2 linked regions of the Aureimonas sp. SA4125 genome follow. The protein of the gene in region 1 interacts with the protein of each later gene in a pairwise test. Links are inferred from orthologs where the notes say so. Each region holds a gene or a part of one and is shown in the gene's direction. Other genes may lie near its edges.

The links.
Region 2: the proteins of Sa4125_RS16175 (region 1) and Sa4125_RS03340 interact in binary tests that used the Escherichia coli proteins (3 or more experiments, as listed by UniProt). The link is inferred for Aureimonas sp. SA4125 from one-to-one orthologs.

Annotation. Positions count from the first base shown.
Region 1 is NZ_AP025032.1:3,412,386-3,418,767, reverse strand. Bases 1,610-4,536 are described here. They hold Sa4125_RS16175 (sugar ABC transporter ATP-binding protein), read left to right. Parts: upstream 1,610-2,238; coding sequence 2,239-3,834; downstream 3,835-4,536. Other genes in these bases: Sa4125_RS16170 (ABC transporter permease), read left to right, coding at 3,821-4,536; Sa4125_RS16180 (substrate-binding domain-containing protein), read left to right, coding at 1,610-2,168. In the rest of the region: Sa4125_RS16190 (ABC transporter substrate-binding protein), read right to left, coding at 1-628; Sa4125_RS16185 (hypothetical protein), read left to right, coding at 667-1,041; more of Sa4125_RS16180, read left to right, coding at 1,215-1,609; more of Sa4125_RS16170, read left to right, coding at 4,537-4,837; Sa4125_RS16165 (antibiotic biosynthesis monooxygenase), read right to left, coding at 4,971-5,312; Sa4125_RS16160 (TonB-dependent hemoglobin/transferrin/lactoferrin family receptor), read right to left, coding at 5,372-6,382. UniProt on the Escherichia coli protein: Part of the ABC transporter complex RbsABC involved in ribose import. Responsible for energy coupling to the transport system.
Region 2 is NZ_AP025032.1:733,535-739,892, reverse strand. Bases 2,341-5,243 are described here. They hold Sa4125_RS03340 (ABC transporter permease), read left to right. Parts: upstream 2,341-3,259; coding sequence 3,260-4,228; downstream 4,229-5,243. Other genes in these bases: Sa4125_RS03335 (zinc-binding alcohol dehydrogenase family protein), read left to right, coding at 4,297-5,243; Sa4125_RS03345 (sugar ABC transporter ATP-binding protein), read left to right, coding at 2,341-3,167. Also shown: Sa4125_RS03355 (GntR family transcriptional regulator), read left to right, coding at 1-412; Sa4125_RS03350 (ABC transporter substrate-binding protein), read left to right, coding at 581-1,585; more of Sa4125_RS03345, read left to right, coding at 1,638-2,340; more of Sa4125_RS03335, read left to right, coding at 5,244-5,313; Sa4125_RS03330 (L-rhamnose mutarotase), read left to right, coding at 5,348-5,677; Sa4125_RS03325 (IS66 family transposase), read left to right, coding at 5,822-6,358. UniProt on the Escherichia coli protein: Part of the ABC transporter complex RbsABC involved in ribose import.

The DNA of each region.
Region 1 (6,382 bases):
TGATCGGCGCCTTCCGTTGATAGGCCGAGTCGAGCTCGGCGAACATCGCGGCGTCCGTACCGGCGTGGATGACGGTAAAGGGCAGGTCGAGCGAGACGACGCGCTCGTCGTCGAACCCTTCCCAGGTCACGGGCCCGCCGAGATAGCGGCCCTTCGGTGCGGTCTCGGCGGTGGAGAAGGCCTCCGCGCAGGCCGGGTCCTTCAGCGCTTCCCAGTTCGGCAGGCCAGGGCATTTCTCCTTCATGTATTCGGGAAACCACCACTCTTCCTTGGCCTTCGGGCCGAGAGGCCCGAGATTCTCGGTTTCGCCGGTCGCGTCGGAGGCGGCCATCGCCTCGCCGGCGGTGGTCGCCCAGAACTCGGCGCCGAGCGTCAGGTCGCCGTTGGTGAGGCCCGTGGTGAGGCTCGAGAGGTAGTCGGCGGTCGGATATTCGACGCTATAGCCGAGCTTTTCCAGGATGCCGCCCATGATCTTGGCGTTGAGGTTGACGCTGGTCCAGTCGAACAGCGCGATCTTGATCGGATCGGGGGACTCCGGCACCTGCGCCTGCGCCGGGCCATGGCTCATGGCGGCAGCAAACCCCAGAGCGCCAAGAGAGAGTTTCAGAGACTTGCAGATGCTCGACATACCAGATTTCCCCATGGTGCAAACTGACGTTCATTCCCGTGTCGGTAGTCTTCAATCTCCTCAATTGCCGGCTTTTTACTGAACCCGCAGTATTGTCTTCAGAAACCCGTTGCGAAATCCACATTGTTGCAACGCCACATGAATCCTGCGCAGTCGCCCGCGGTGCCGATGGAGCGAGAAAACCGGGCCGCCGGCCGCCGCGACATTCATCCGAAGAAAATTTATATACCATCAGTAATCATCCGCAATGGCCGGTCGGCGGCAAATCAGCATTTCCGCAGGTGATCAGCCGCAGCCAACACAAATTCAGGAACCTCCGCCTGCGGCATGGGCACGGTGATTGCTTTGGGGCAGGCGGTGCGCATGAACTGCGCAATGATTTCGTAAATACTCAGGAGCGGGATACACAGTGAAAGCCGACAGCGTCCGGGATTTCGACAAGGCAGCAAAATCGCAGGTTGTCGTGCCGGTCCCGGCTCTCGCTCCAGGCTGCACTTGCCGAGGTCTTCGCCCCCCGATAACCTTCCGAAAGGACATGAGAGGCCCGCCGAAGAGCGCGCCCCGGTCCATCAGGGGAGGAAAATCCATGTTGAACAGGCGTACATTCCTGCTGTCTTCGGTTGCCGTCGGCGCTCTCGCCGCAACCGGCGCCGTCGCCCATGCCGCCGACGGTGAACTGAGCGTTTTGGCTTCCGTGCCGAGCCTCAGCTTTCCGTTCTTCGTCCACATGCTGAACCAGATCAAGGTCGAGGCGACCTCGATCGGTGGCATCAACCTGATCGAGAGCGACGGCCAGAATTCCGCGCCCAAGCAGACCGGCGACGTCGAGGCGGCCATCGTCCAGAAGGTCGGCGCCATCGTCATCTCGCCGCTCGACGTCAACTCGCTGGCGCCAGCGGTCGAGCAGGCGGTCGCCGCCGGCATCCCGGTCGTCACCATCGACCGGCGCGTCGACGGCGTCGAGGGCATCCTCGCCCATGTGGGTGCCGACAACGCCAAGGGCGGCGAGGCGCAGGCGCAAGCCATCATGGCGGCCTTCCCGGACGGGGCGACGATCTTCCACTTGCAGGGGCAGCCGGGGGCAGGCCCCGCCATCGACCGCAACAAGGGCGTCCATGCCATCCTCGACGGCCAGGACAAGTACAAGATCGTCTTCGAGCAGACCGCCAATTTCGCCCGCGCCGAGGCGTTGTCGGTGACCGAGGCGGGGCTGGCGGCCAATGGCAAGCCCGACGTCATCGTCTGCGCCAATGACGACATGGCGCTCGGCGCGATGGAAGCGGCGGCGAGCGCCGGCTTCACCGACATCAAGATCTACGGCTTCGACGCGTTGCCCGAGGCACTCGTGGCGGTCCGCGACGGCAAGCTTGCCGGCACGGTCGAGCAGTTTCCGGGCGAACAGTCGCGCCAGGCGCTGCGCATCGCCGTCGACTTCGCCAAGTCCGGCACGAAGCCGGCGGAAGCGGTGATTCTCCTCACCCCGATCGTGATCGGCAAGGACAATCTCGACAAGGCCGAGCGCATCGGCGAGACGACCTAGCCGCAGCCTGGCCTGCCGGGCGCGCCGCCTTTCGGCGCGCCCCCCTGCGGCTCCATCGAGGCTTTCGCCCATGACTTCACCCGCCACGGCGGTGCCTTTGGCCGTCCGGCCGGATCGGCCGCTGCTCGAGATGCGCGGCATTGCCAAGCACTTTTCCGGCGTCACCGCGCTCGACGACGTCTCGTTGACCCTGAACGGTGGCGAGATCCTCGGCCTGATGGGCGAGAACGGCGCCGGCAAGTCGACGCTTCTGAAGATCCTTTCCGGCGTGCAGCCGCCGTCGAGCGGCACCATCCTGATGGACGGCCAGCCGGTCGAGATCGAAAGCCCCCAGGCGGCGCGGCGGCTCGGCATCGTCACGATCTACCAGGAGCTCAGCCTGATTCCGACGCTCTCGGTCGCCGAGAACATCTTCATCGGCCGCGCGCCGCTCGGACGGCTGGGACTGGTCGACTGGCGCGCCATGCGCGCCGACGCCCGCGACATCATCGCGCGCGTCGGCCTCACGCTGGACCCCCAGACCCCGGTCTCGGCCCTCTCCGTCGCCGAGCAGCAGATGGTGGAGATCGCCCGGGCGCTGTCCTTGTCCTCGCGCATCATCGTCATGGACGAGCCGACCTCGGCGCTGTCGGAAAGCGAAGTCACGCGGCTTCTCTCCATCATGGACCGGCTGCGCGGCGAGGGCGTCGCGATCATGTTCGTGACGCACCGGCTGGAGGAGGCGTCCACCATCTGCGACCGGATGACGGTGTTGCGAGACGGACGCCTTGCCGGCGAACTCGTGCGGGACGGCGCGCCGATTCCGCTGCCGGCGATCATCGAGAAGATGGTCGGGCGGGCGGCGTCCGAACTCTATGCCCGGCCGGCACAGCGCAGCGCGGCGGGCGCGGTGCGGCTCGAGGTCCGCGGCCTGAAGACCGTGCGCGACCCCGAAGCGCCGCACGCCATCGTTCTCGACGGCGTCGACCTCGACCTGCGCGCCGGCGAGATCCTCGGCATCGCCGGCCTCGTCGGTTCCGGGCGGACGGAGCTCGCGCGCGCCATCTTCGGCGCCGACGCCATCGCCGCCGGCACGCTCCGGCTCGACGGCGAGGCGATCACGCCGCGGTCCCCGGCCGATGCGATCGCGCTCGGCATCGGTCTCGTGCCGGAAGACCGCAAGCACCAGGCGATCTTTCCCGCCCTCGGCATTCTGGCCAATTTCTCCGTCGCGTCGCTGAACGCCTATTCGAACTGGATGGGCGTCATGGCGGAAAGGCGCGAGCAGGATGAGCTCGGCAGCTACCGCAAGCTCCTCAACATCCGGATGGCCCATGCCGGCCAACGCATCGACGGCCTCTCCGGCGGCAACCAGCAGAAGGTGATCCTGGCCCGCTGGCTGGCGCGCGATCCGAAGGTTTTGATCGTCGACGAGCCGACGCGCGGGGTCGATGTCGGCGCCAAGGCCGAGGTCCACCAGATCCTCGTCCAGCTCGCCGCGCGCGGCATCGCGGTGATGGTGATCTCCTCGGAACTGCCGGAGATCCTCGCCGTCAGCGACCGCATCGTCACCATGCGGGCGGGCAAGATCACCGGCGAGATGGCGGCAGCCGAGGCGAGCGAGGACCGACTGATGGCGCTGATGGCGCTGGACGGCAGAAAGGGACGGCATCATGAGCTCCACTAGCGGCCTTCGGCGGCAGACGGGCCCGAACTTCTTCAAGATCCTGATGCGGTTCGGGCCGCTGATGTTCCTCTTTGCGCTGATGCTGGTCTTTGCCCTCCTCAACCCGAATTTTCTCAATCCGGTCAACCTGTTCAACGTCATGCGGCAGATTTCGATCACCGGTCTGATCGCGCTCGGCATGACCTTCGTCATCCTGACGGCGGGCATCGACCTCTCCGTCGGCTCGCTCGTCGCCTTTTCCGGCATGGTCGCTGCCATCGTCGCCAAGGGCGGCACAGCCAACACGCTGTCGCTCGGCGCCAGCGCCGGACAGGGTTTTGGGTGGTTCGCGGCGCTCCTGGCGGCGCTTCTCGTCGGCACGCTCGCCGGCGGTGTGCAGGGTCTCGTCATCACGCGGCTGAAAGTGCCGCCCTTCGTCGTGACGCTCGGCGGCCTCACCATCTTCCGCGGACTGACACTGACGCTCTCGAATGGCGGGCCGATCTCGGGCTTCGATGCCTCGATGCGGTGGTTCGGCAATGGCATGATCGGCCCGGTGCCGGTGCCGGTGATCATCTTCGCGCTCGCCGCCGTGCTCTGCCATCTGGTGCTGCGCTATACGCGCTACGGCCGGGCGGTCTACGCCGTCGGCGGCAATGCCGAGGCGGCGCGGCTGTCGGGCCTGCGCGTCGATGCCATTCTCGTCTCGGTCTATCTGATCGTCGGCTTCTTCAGCGGCCTGGCCGCCTTCGTCCTGGCCGCCCGTCTCAATTCCGCCGAGGCAGTCGCCGGTATCGGCTATGAACTGACGGTGATTTCGGCCGTTGTCATCGGCGGCACCAGCCTTTTCGGGGGCATCGGCAGCGTCGGCGGCACGGTGATCGGTGCCGCGCTGATCGGCGTCCTCGTCAACGGGCTCGTCCTCAACAACGTCTCGTCCTACACGCAGCAGGTGGTGATCGGCCTCATCCTCATCGGTGCCGTCGCCTTCGACCGCTGGCTGAAATCGCGCGCCCGGGGATAGGCCGGCGGGCAGGGCTTCCCGCCCGGTGGGGTCAGGCGGGCGCCGGCGACGCGAGCGTTTGTATCGCGCACCCTCATGACAAAGCGGCGGCGGGGCCGACCCCCGCCGCCGCTTGCGCTGACAGTGCCGTCGATCAGGCCGCGTCGGCGGCCGGCTTGGCGACGATGTGCTGGAACACCTCGAAACCCTCGAACTCGGGATGGCCGATGTATGTCGGCGCGCGATCGCGCGTGTTGCCGCGCGCGTGGGCCGCGCGGAACGCTTCCGACTTCGTCCAGGCCTCGAAATCCGCCTTGGTGTGCCAGAGCGTGTGCGAGGCGTAGAGCACGTATTCCTCGCGGTCCGGGCCGCGCAGCATGTGGAATTCGGCAAAACCCGGCAGGCCCTGCAGATGGCTCTCGCGCTCCAGCCAGATCTTCTCGAAGGCCTCGGTCGAGTCCTTGGCGACCTTGAAGCGGTTCATGGCGATGAACATGGGTGTTCTCCCTTAGGGTATGTGGTCTCGGCGGGAATGTCTGGCCTGGGGCCGGCCCGCTAGAACTGGAAGCTGACGGTCGCCTTGAACGTGCGGCCCGCCTCGGTGAAGTATTCCTTCGGCAGCGTGGTCGAGTCCGGAATGTCGAGCGCGTCGTAATACGTTTCGTCGAACAGGTTGTAGACTCCAGCCTTGACCTTGGCGCCGGCAAGCTGGTCGGGTGCCCACCAGCCGGTGACGTCGACGATGCCGTAGGCCGGCGTCTTCGACAAGTCGTTCTCGGCCTTGTCGCGCTTGGCGGCGGCGGTGAGGATCACGTCCGCGCCGTAGATGTCGGTGGCATAGCCGAGGCCGAGAATGCCCTTCACCGCCGGAATCGAGTTGAGATGCTCGTCGGTGTCGCGGTCGCGACCGACATAGGCGGCGAGCGAGGCCGAGGCATGCCAGCCCGATTCCAGCCGGAAATGGGCCGAGGCCTCGGCGCCGTAGATCTCGACATTGGCGCGGTTGACGTAGCCGGTGATGCCGAAGGGATAGAGGCCGGCGGGAAGGCCGACACTGGCGGGGGAGACCGAGACAGTGTCGATGAAGTTCTCATAGCGGTTGTAGAAGGCGTTGACCGAGCCGCCGAAGGTCTCGTCACCGAGCTTGGCGCCGATCTCGAAGCCGTTGCTCGTTTCCGGCTCGAGGCTGGCATTGCCGAGCGAGAGATAGGTTCCGGGGCCACCATAGCTGAGGTAGAGCTCCGTCGCGGTTGGCGCGCGGAACCCTTGCGCCCATTGGGCGAAGAGGGTCACCGCATCGGCCGCGTCCCATTCGGCCCGCAGTTTCGGCGACAGGGCAGAGTCGCTGGATTCCTCCGGCAGTCCCGTATAGGTCGCGTTGGCGAGAAAGCCGTCGGTCTCCTGAGGCGTCTGGCGATACCAGTCGTAACGCAGCCCCGGCGTCACGCGGACCTTGCTGTCCAGGAGGGCGATCTCGTCCTGGATGAAAAGGCCGACCGTTGCCCCGTCGGTCTCCGGCATGTCGGCCTGGTTGGTATGCAGGAAATTGCAGGTGAAGAAGCGCGG
Region 2 (6,358 bases), 2.7 Mb from region 1 along the record:
CGAGACGAATGCGCTCAGCACCGGTTTTGCCGCGTCGCGGGTCGACGCAGCCTTCATCCGCAAGGCGTCCGATCTCTGCCAGGCGCAGCTCCGGCTGATGCCGGCGCGCAGCCAGGGCGTTCTGGTCAAGGCGATCGCGCTCGACCGCGAGTTCCACGAAATGATCATGAAGCTCGGCGGCAACGAGGTCTTGACCGGCTGGCATCAATCCATTCAGCTGCGCATCCAGACCGTTCGCACCTATTCGGTAGAGACCTACGTTTTCGAGCGGATGAGCCGGGAGCACCAGCGGATCATCGACGCTTTCGCCGGCGGCCGGATCGAGGAGATGGTCGCTGCCTTGCGCGATCATCTCGTCTCCAGCCGCGACGATCTCATCGCCCGGCGACCGGACGAGTTGCCCGTGCGCTAGGGGACCGGGGCAAGAGCCGGCACGGGGAGGCAGGGAGCTTTCGCCGGCACGGCCATGTGAGTACGAAGCCGCCGTCCGGGAGGGCGGTGACGGGGAGAGAGATCGCCTCACGCTCAGCGCCGGCGTGGGTCGCAATTCAAGTGCGCAATCATTTCTGGGAGGAAATCCATGTCGTTCACGAAACTTTCCGCACTGAGCCGTCGTGCTTTGCTTGGAACCGCTGCCGCTGCGCTTGTCGCCACGTCCGGCCTGCTGCCGTCTGGCTCGGCTTCCGCTGCCGACGTCACCATCCCGATCATCGTCAAGGACACCACGTCCTTCTACTGGCAGATCGTCCTCGCCGGCGCCCGCGCCGCGGGCAAGGACCTCGGCGTCACCGTGCCCGAACTCGGCGCACAGGCCGAGACCGACATCAACGGCCAGGTCTCCATCCTCGAAAACGCCGTCTCCGGTTCGCCGGCCGCCATCGTCATCGCGCCGACCGAGAAGGACGCTCTCGGCGCCCCGATCACGGAGGCTGCCGCCAGCGTTCCGATCATCGGCATCGACTCGTCGGCGTCTTCCGACAAGTTCTCGTCCTTCCTCACCACCGACAACGTCCAGGGCGGACGCATCGCGGCCGACGGCCTCGCGGCCGCGATTGCTGCCAAACACGGCGGCAAGGCCGAGGGCGACGTCGCGCTCATCACCAATGCGCCCGGCGCCGGCTCGCTCGAACAGCGCAAGGAAGGTTTTGTCGCGCAGTTGAAGGAGAAGTATCCGGGCCTCAACCTCGTCGCCGACAAATATGCCGACGGACAGGCCTCGACCGGCCTCAACATCACGACCGATCTCCTGACAGCCAACCCGAACCTCGTCGGGATCTTCGCCTCGAACCTCATCATGGCTCAGGGTGCCGGCCAGGCGGTCGCCGAGAACAAGGCGCAGGACAAGGTCGCGCTGGTCGGCTTCGACAGCGACGACAAGCTGGTCAGCTTTCTGAAGGAAGGCGTGATCTCGGCCCTCGTCGTCCAGGATCCCTACCGGATGGGCTATGACGGCATCAAGACGGCGCTCGCCGTCTCCAAGGGCGAGACGGTCGAGAAGAACGTCGACACCGGCGCGAACCTCATCACCACCGCCAACATGGAAGAGCCGCGCTCGCAGGAACTCCTCAATCCCAAAGTGAACTGAGCCTTCGTTCATCAAGGGAACGCCGGGAGGAGCGCGCGTGACAGAAAAGACCATCTTGCGTCCGGGGAGCCACGGCTCCCCGGCTGACGCGACCGCGCCTCCCGGCGCGCCCATTCTGGAACTGAGGGGCCTCGAAAAGAGCTACGGGCAGGTCCTCGCTCTGAAGCCCCTCAGCCTTGCCTTCGAGGCCGGCGAGATCCACGCCATCGTCGGCGAGAACGGCGCGGGCAAGTCGACGCTGATCAAGCTCCTCACCGGCGTCATCCGCCGGACGAGCGGCGACGTCATCTGGCAGGGTCGCCCCGCGGCACTCGCCACTCCGCAGGATGCGATCGACCTCGGCATCAATGCGGTTCACCAGGAAGTGGTGCTCTGCCGGCACCTGTCGGTCGCCGCCAACATCTTTCTCGGCGACGAGAGGGTCCGATACGGCCTCCTGCAGAAGCGCGAAATGACCCGCGCGGCTCAGGCGATCCTCGACGACATGGGTTTTCGCCTGCCGGCGGGCGCCGAACTGGGCTCGCTGACCATCGGCCAGCAGCAGCTGGTCGCCACCGCCAGGGCCTCGCTGCGCGGCACGAAATTCCTCATCTTCGACGAGCCGACCGCCTATCTCACGCGCCAGGAGGCCGACCAGCTGTTCACGCTGATCCGCCGGCTAAAGGCGGACGGGGTGACGATCGTCTACATCAGCCACCGCATGGAGGAGGTGTTCGAGCTGGCAGACCGCGTCTCGGTGCTGCGCGACGGCGTCCATGTCGGCACGCGGATGATCTCGGAGACCAACGACGCCGAGCTCGTGGCGCTGATGATCAACCGCTCGCTCGAACAGATCTACCACAAGGAAAAGATCGCGCTGGGCGCGACCATCCTCGACGTCCGCGACCTTTCCGGACCCGGCTTTTCCGACGTCTCGCTGTCGGTGCGCTCGGGCGAGATCGTCGGTCTCTACGGCCTCATCGGCGCCGGGCGGTCGGAATTCGTCATGGGCCTCTACGGCCGCACCGCCAAGACGAAGGGCGAGACCTTCTGGAAGGGCGAGAAGGTCGACATCTCGAGCGAGCGCAAGGCGATCGGCCTCGGCATCGCGCTGGCGCCGGAGAGCCGGCGCGACCAGGGCCTCTGCATGAACCTGCCGATCGGCCTCAACCTCAACCTGCCGATCTACGAGCGGCTGACGCGGGGGCTCACCGTGTCGCGCAAGCTGGAAGCGGAGGCCGCCGACGAGCAGATCAAGAGCCTCGGCATCAAGACGCCGAGCCGGCACTCGCTCGCCTCCTCCATGTCCGGCGGCAACCAGCAGAAGATCGTCATCGGCAAATGGCTGAACCACGGCGCCGAGCTCTTCATCTTCGACGAGCCGACGGTCGGCGTCGACGTCGGCACGAAGGCCGAGATCTACCGCCTGTTCGGCGCGCTCCTGAAGCGCGGCGCCGGCATCATCCTCATCTCCTCCTACCTGCCCGAGGTCTACGAACTGTCAGACCGGCTGCACGTCTTCCGCTCCGGCAGGCTCGTCGCCTCCAACGATTTCATGAAGAGCAGCCACGAGGAAGTCCTGGCGCAGGCGATCGGCGTGTGACCCCGTGACCCCACCCGCCTTCCGCCGACCGCCCCAAATCCCTGCCCCGCCACAACGAGGGCAGCATGCCCGCTCTGCCTGAGGAAACGCCCATGACGACCGACGCCACGCTGGCCCCGTCCGTCGCGAGACGGAACTACAGCTTTCTCTTCGCGCTGACCCTGCTCGGCTTCCTCCTGCTGCTCTGCCTGATCCTGACGGTGGCGACGCCGAACTTCGCCACCGCCAACAACATCGCTAACCTGCTGCGCCAGGGCTCGATGATCGCGATCCTGGCGCTCGGCCAGACCTTCGTCATCATCACCGCCGGCATCGACCTCTCGGTCGGCGCGATCGTCGGCTTCTCAACGGTGATCGTCGCCTTGATGCTGGAGGCAGGCTTCCCGATCTGGGTGGCGGTCGGCGCGACGCTGCTGCTGGGTCTTGCCATCGGCCTCTTCCACGGCTTTGCCATCGTGCGCATGGGCCTGCCGCCCTTCATCATCACGCTGGCGACGCTGACCTCGCTGCGCGGCGTCGGCCTCCTCATCACCAACGGCTCGACCATCAACATCAAGAACGAGGCCTTCAACGCCTTTTCGCGCGGCGATTTCCTCGGCCTGCCGAACCTCTTCTGGATGGTCGTCCTCGTCGCCGTGCCGGCCTTCATCTTCCTGCACATGAGCCGCTGGGGCCGCTATCTCTTCGCCGTGGGGTCGAACCCGGAAGCCGCGCGCCTGTCGGGCGTGAAAGTGTCGACGATGATCTACGTCGCCTACTCGCTCTCGGCCGTCTGCGCCGCCTTCGTCGGCGTGCTCCTGGCCGCGCGCATCGGCATCGGCAATGCGACGCAGGCCGAGGGCTGGGAACTCCAGGCGATCGCCTCCTCGGTGATCGGCGGCACCAGCCTCTTTGGCGCGGTCGGCTCGGTGCACGGACCGCTGATCGGCTCCTTCATCCTCGCCACCATCAACAACGGCGCCAATCTCCTCAACGTCAATTCGTTCTGGCAGCGGGTGATCACCGGCGTCCTCATCATCGTCATCGTCTTCTTCGACCAGCTGCGCCGCCGCAGCCGCTAGGAGCCGCTAGCGGCCGCTGACGGTCGTCGGTCGCCGGACGGGTCCCACGAAAGTTTCGAAAGCACCCCATGCAGGCACTCTTCATCGACGCGGTCGGAAAGACCCGGCTCGGCTCCATCGACGAGCCGGCACCGGGACCGGGCGAGATCGTCGTCGCGATCCGCCATGTCGGCCTCTGCGGCAGCGACCTCAACACCTTTCGCGGCCTCAACCCGCTGGTGCAGCTGCCGCGCATTCCCGGCCACGAGATCGGCGGCGAGATTGTCGCCGTCGGCGACGGCGTGCCGGCCGGCTATGCCGTGGGCGCCCGCGTCACGGTCCTGCCCTATACGAACTGCGGCACGTGCTCGTCCTGCCGCAAGGGCCGCACGAACGCCTGCCGCTTCAACCGCACGCTCGGCGTGCAGCAGGATGGCGGGCTGAAGGAGCGGCTGACGCTCTCCTTCGAGAAGGTCATCGTCAACGAGCGCCTGGCGCCCCGCCACCTCGCGCTGATCGAGCCGCTGTCGGTCGGGTTTCACGCCGTCGAGCGCGGCAGGATCACGGCGAACGACCGCGTGCTCGTCATCGGCTGCGGCATGATCGGCATGGGCGCCGTTCTCGGCGCGCTCGCCAAGGGAGCGGAAGTGACCGCCCTCGACATCGCCGCGGACAAGCTGGCGCTCGCCTGCGACTTCGGCGCCGCCCACAGCATCGACGCCGCCAGCGGGGACAAGGCCGAAGCGGTCCAGCGGATCACCGGCGGCGACGGTTTCGACGTCGTCATCGAGGCCGTCGGCGTGCCCGAGACCTTCACCGAGGCGATCGATTTTGCCTGCTTCTGCGGCCGCGTCGTCTACATCGGCTACTGCAAGGCGCCGGTCAGCTACCAGACGCAGCTCTTCAACCTCAAGGAGCTTGACATTTCAGGCTCGCGCAACGCGACCCTCGCCGACTTTTCCGCCGCCGCCGCCTGCCTCGAAGCCATGGGCGAGACCGCCGACCGGCTGATCACCCGGACCTTTGCCTTCACCGACGCCGACAAGGCCCTGCCCTACTGGGACATGCACCGTGCCGACGTGCTGAAGATCATGATCGAGGTCTGATGGACCGGTTCGTCCGCACGGCAGGAGAAGCAGAGTGAAACGCTACGCCATGACGATCGGGCTGAAGCCCGACTGCATCGACGAGTACAAGCGCATCCACGCCGCGGTCTGGCCGAGCGTTCTGGCGACGCTGTCGAAGTACAACATCAAGAACTACTCGATCTTCCTGCAGGAGCCGGAAAACCGCCTCTTCGGCACTTACGAATACCACGGCAGCGACCACGCCGCCGACCAGCGCGCCATCGCCGCCGACCCGGAGACGCAGCGCTGGTGGGAGATCACCGACCCGATGCAGGTGCCGCGCGAGGGGCGCGCTGCCGGGGAATGGTGGGCGATGCTGGAGGAAGTGTTTCATCTGGATTGAGGGGGGTTGCGATGGTGTCAGCAATAAACTTCTGGCAGCTTTCGACCCATTCAAGACGCTGGGGGCATTGTTCATCACACCCGACAGCGGACGGTAATTACCCACCCCCTTGTCACGGGCCGAATTCCCTGAATCCATGGACGGATGGATCGCGGTGATTTGCAGCGTCTGACGAAGGAAGAGTTGATCGATCTGGTGCTGAAGATTCAGCGTCCGGAGAAGACGTCACGCACATCCTCGAAGCCTCCGTCTAGTGACCGCAAGGAGCGCCGTGAGCAGGCAAGACCTGGCGGCGCCAAGCCCGGTCACGAAGGCCACAGCCGAGCGATGGGTGAGGATTTCGATCGGCTCGTCGATCACCGTCCCGAGCAATGCTCCTGCTGCCAGGCAGCCCTGGCCGATAGCCTTCCCGCGGAGATCGGCGGCACGTACGAGACGGTCGATCTGCCGGAGATCAAGCCGTTCGTGACGCGTCATCGCCGGCTTTCGGTTTGTTGTCCTTCCTGCGGCACGCTTGTCTCAGCGGGATTGCCCGATGCGGCAAGGGGGACGCCGTTCGGGCCGCGGCTGCATGCGGTGGCGACCTATCTTAAGACCTTCCAGGCCCTGTCCTATGAACGGCTTCAGAAAGCTCTGGCCGATCTCTTCGGCTTGCAGATCAGCCAGGGCGGGCTGATGAAC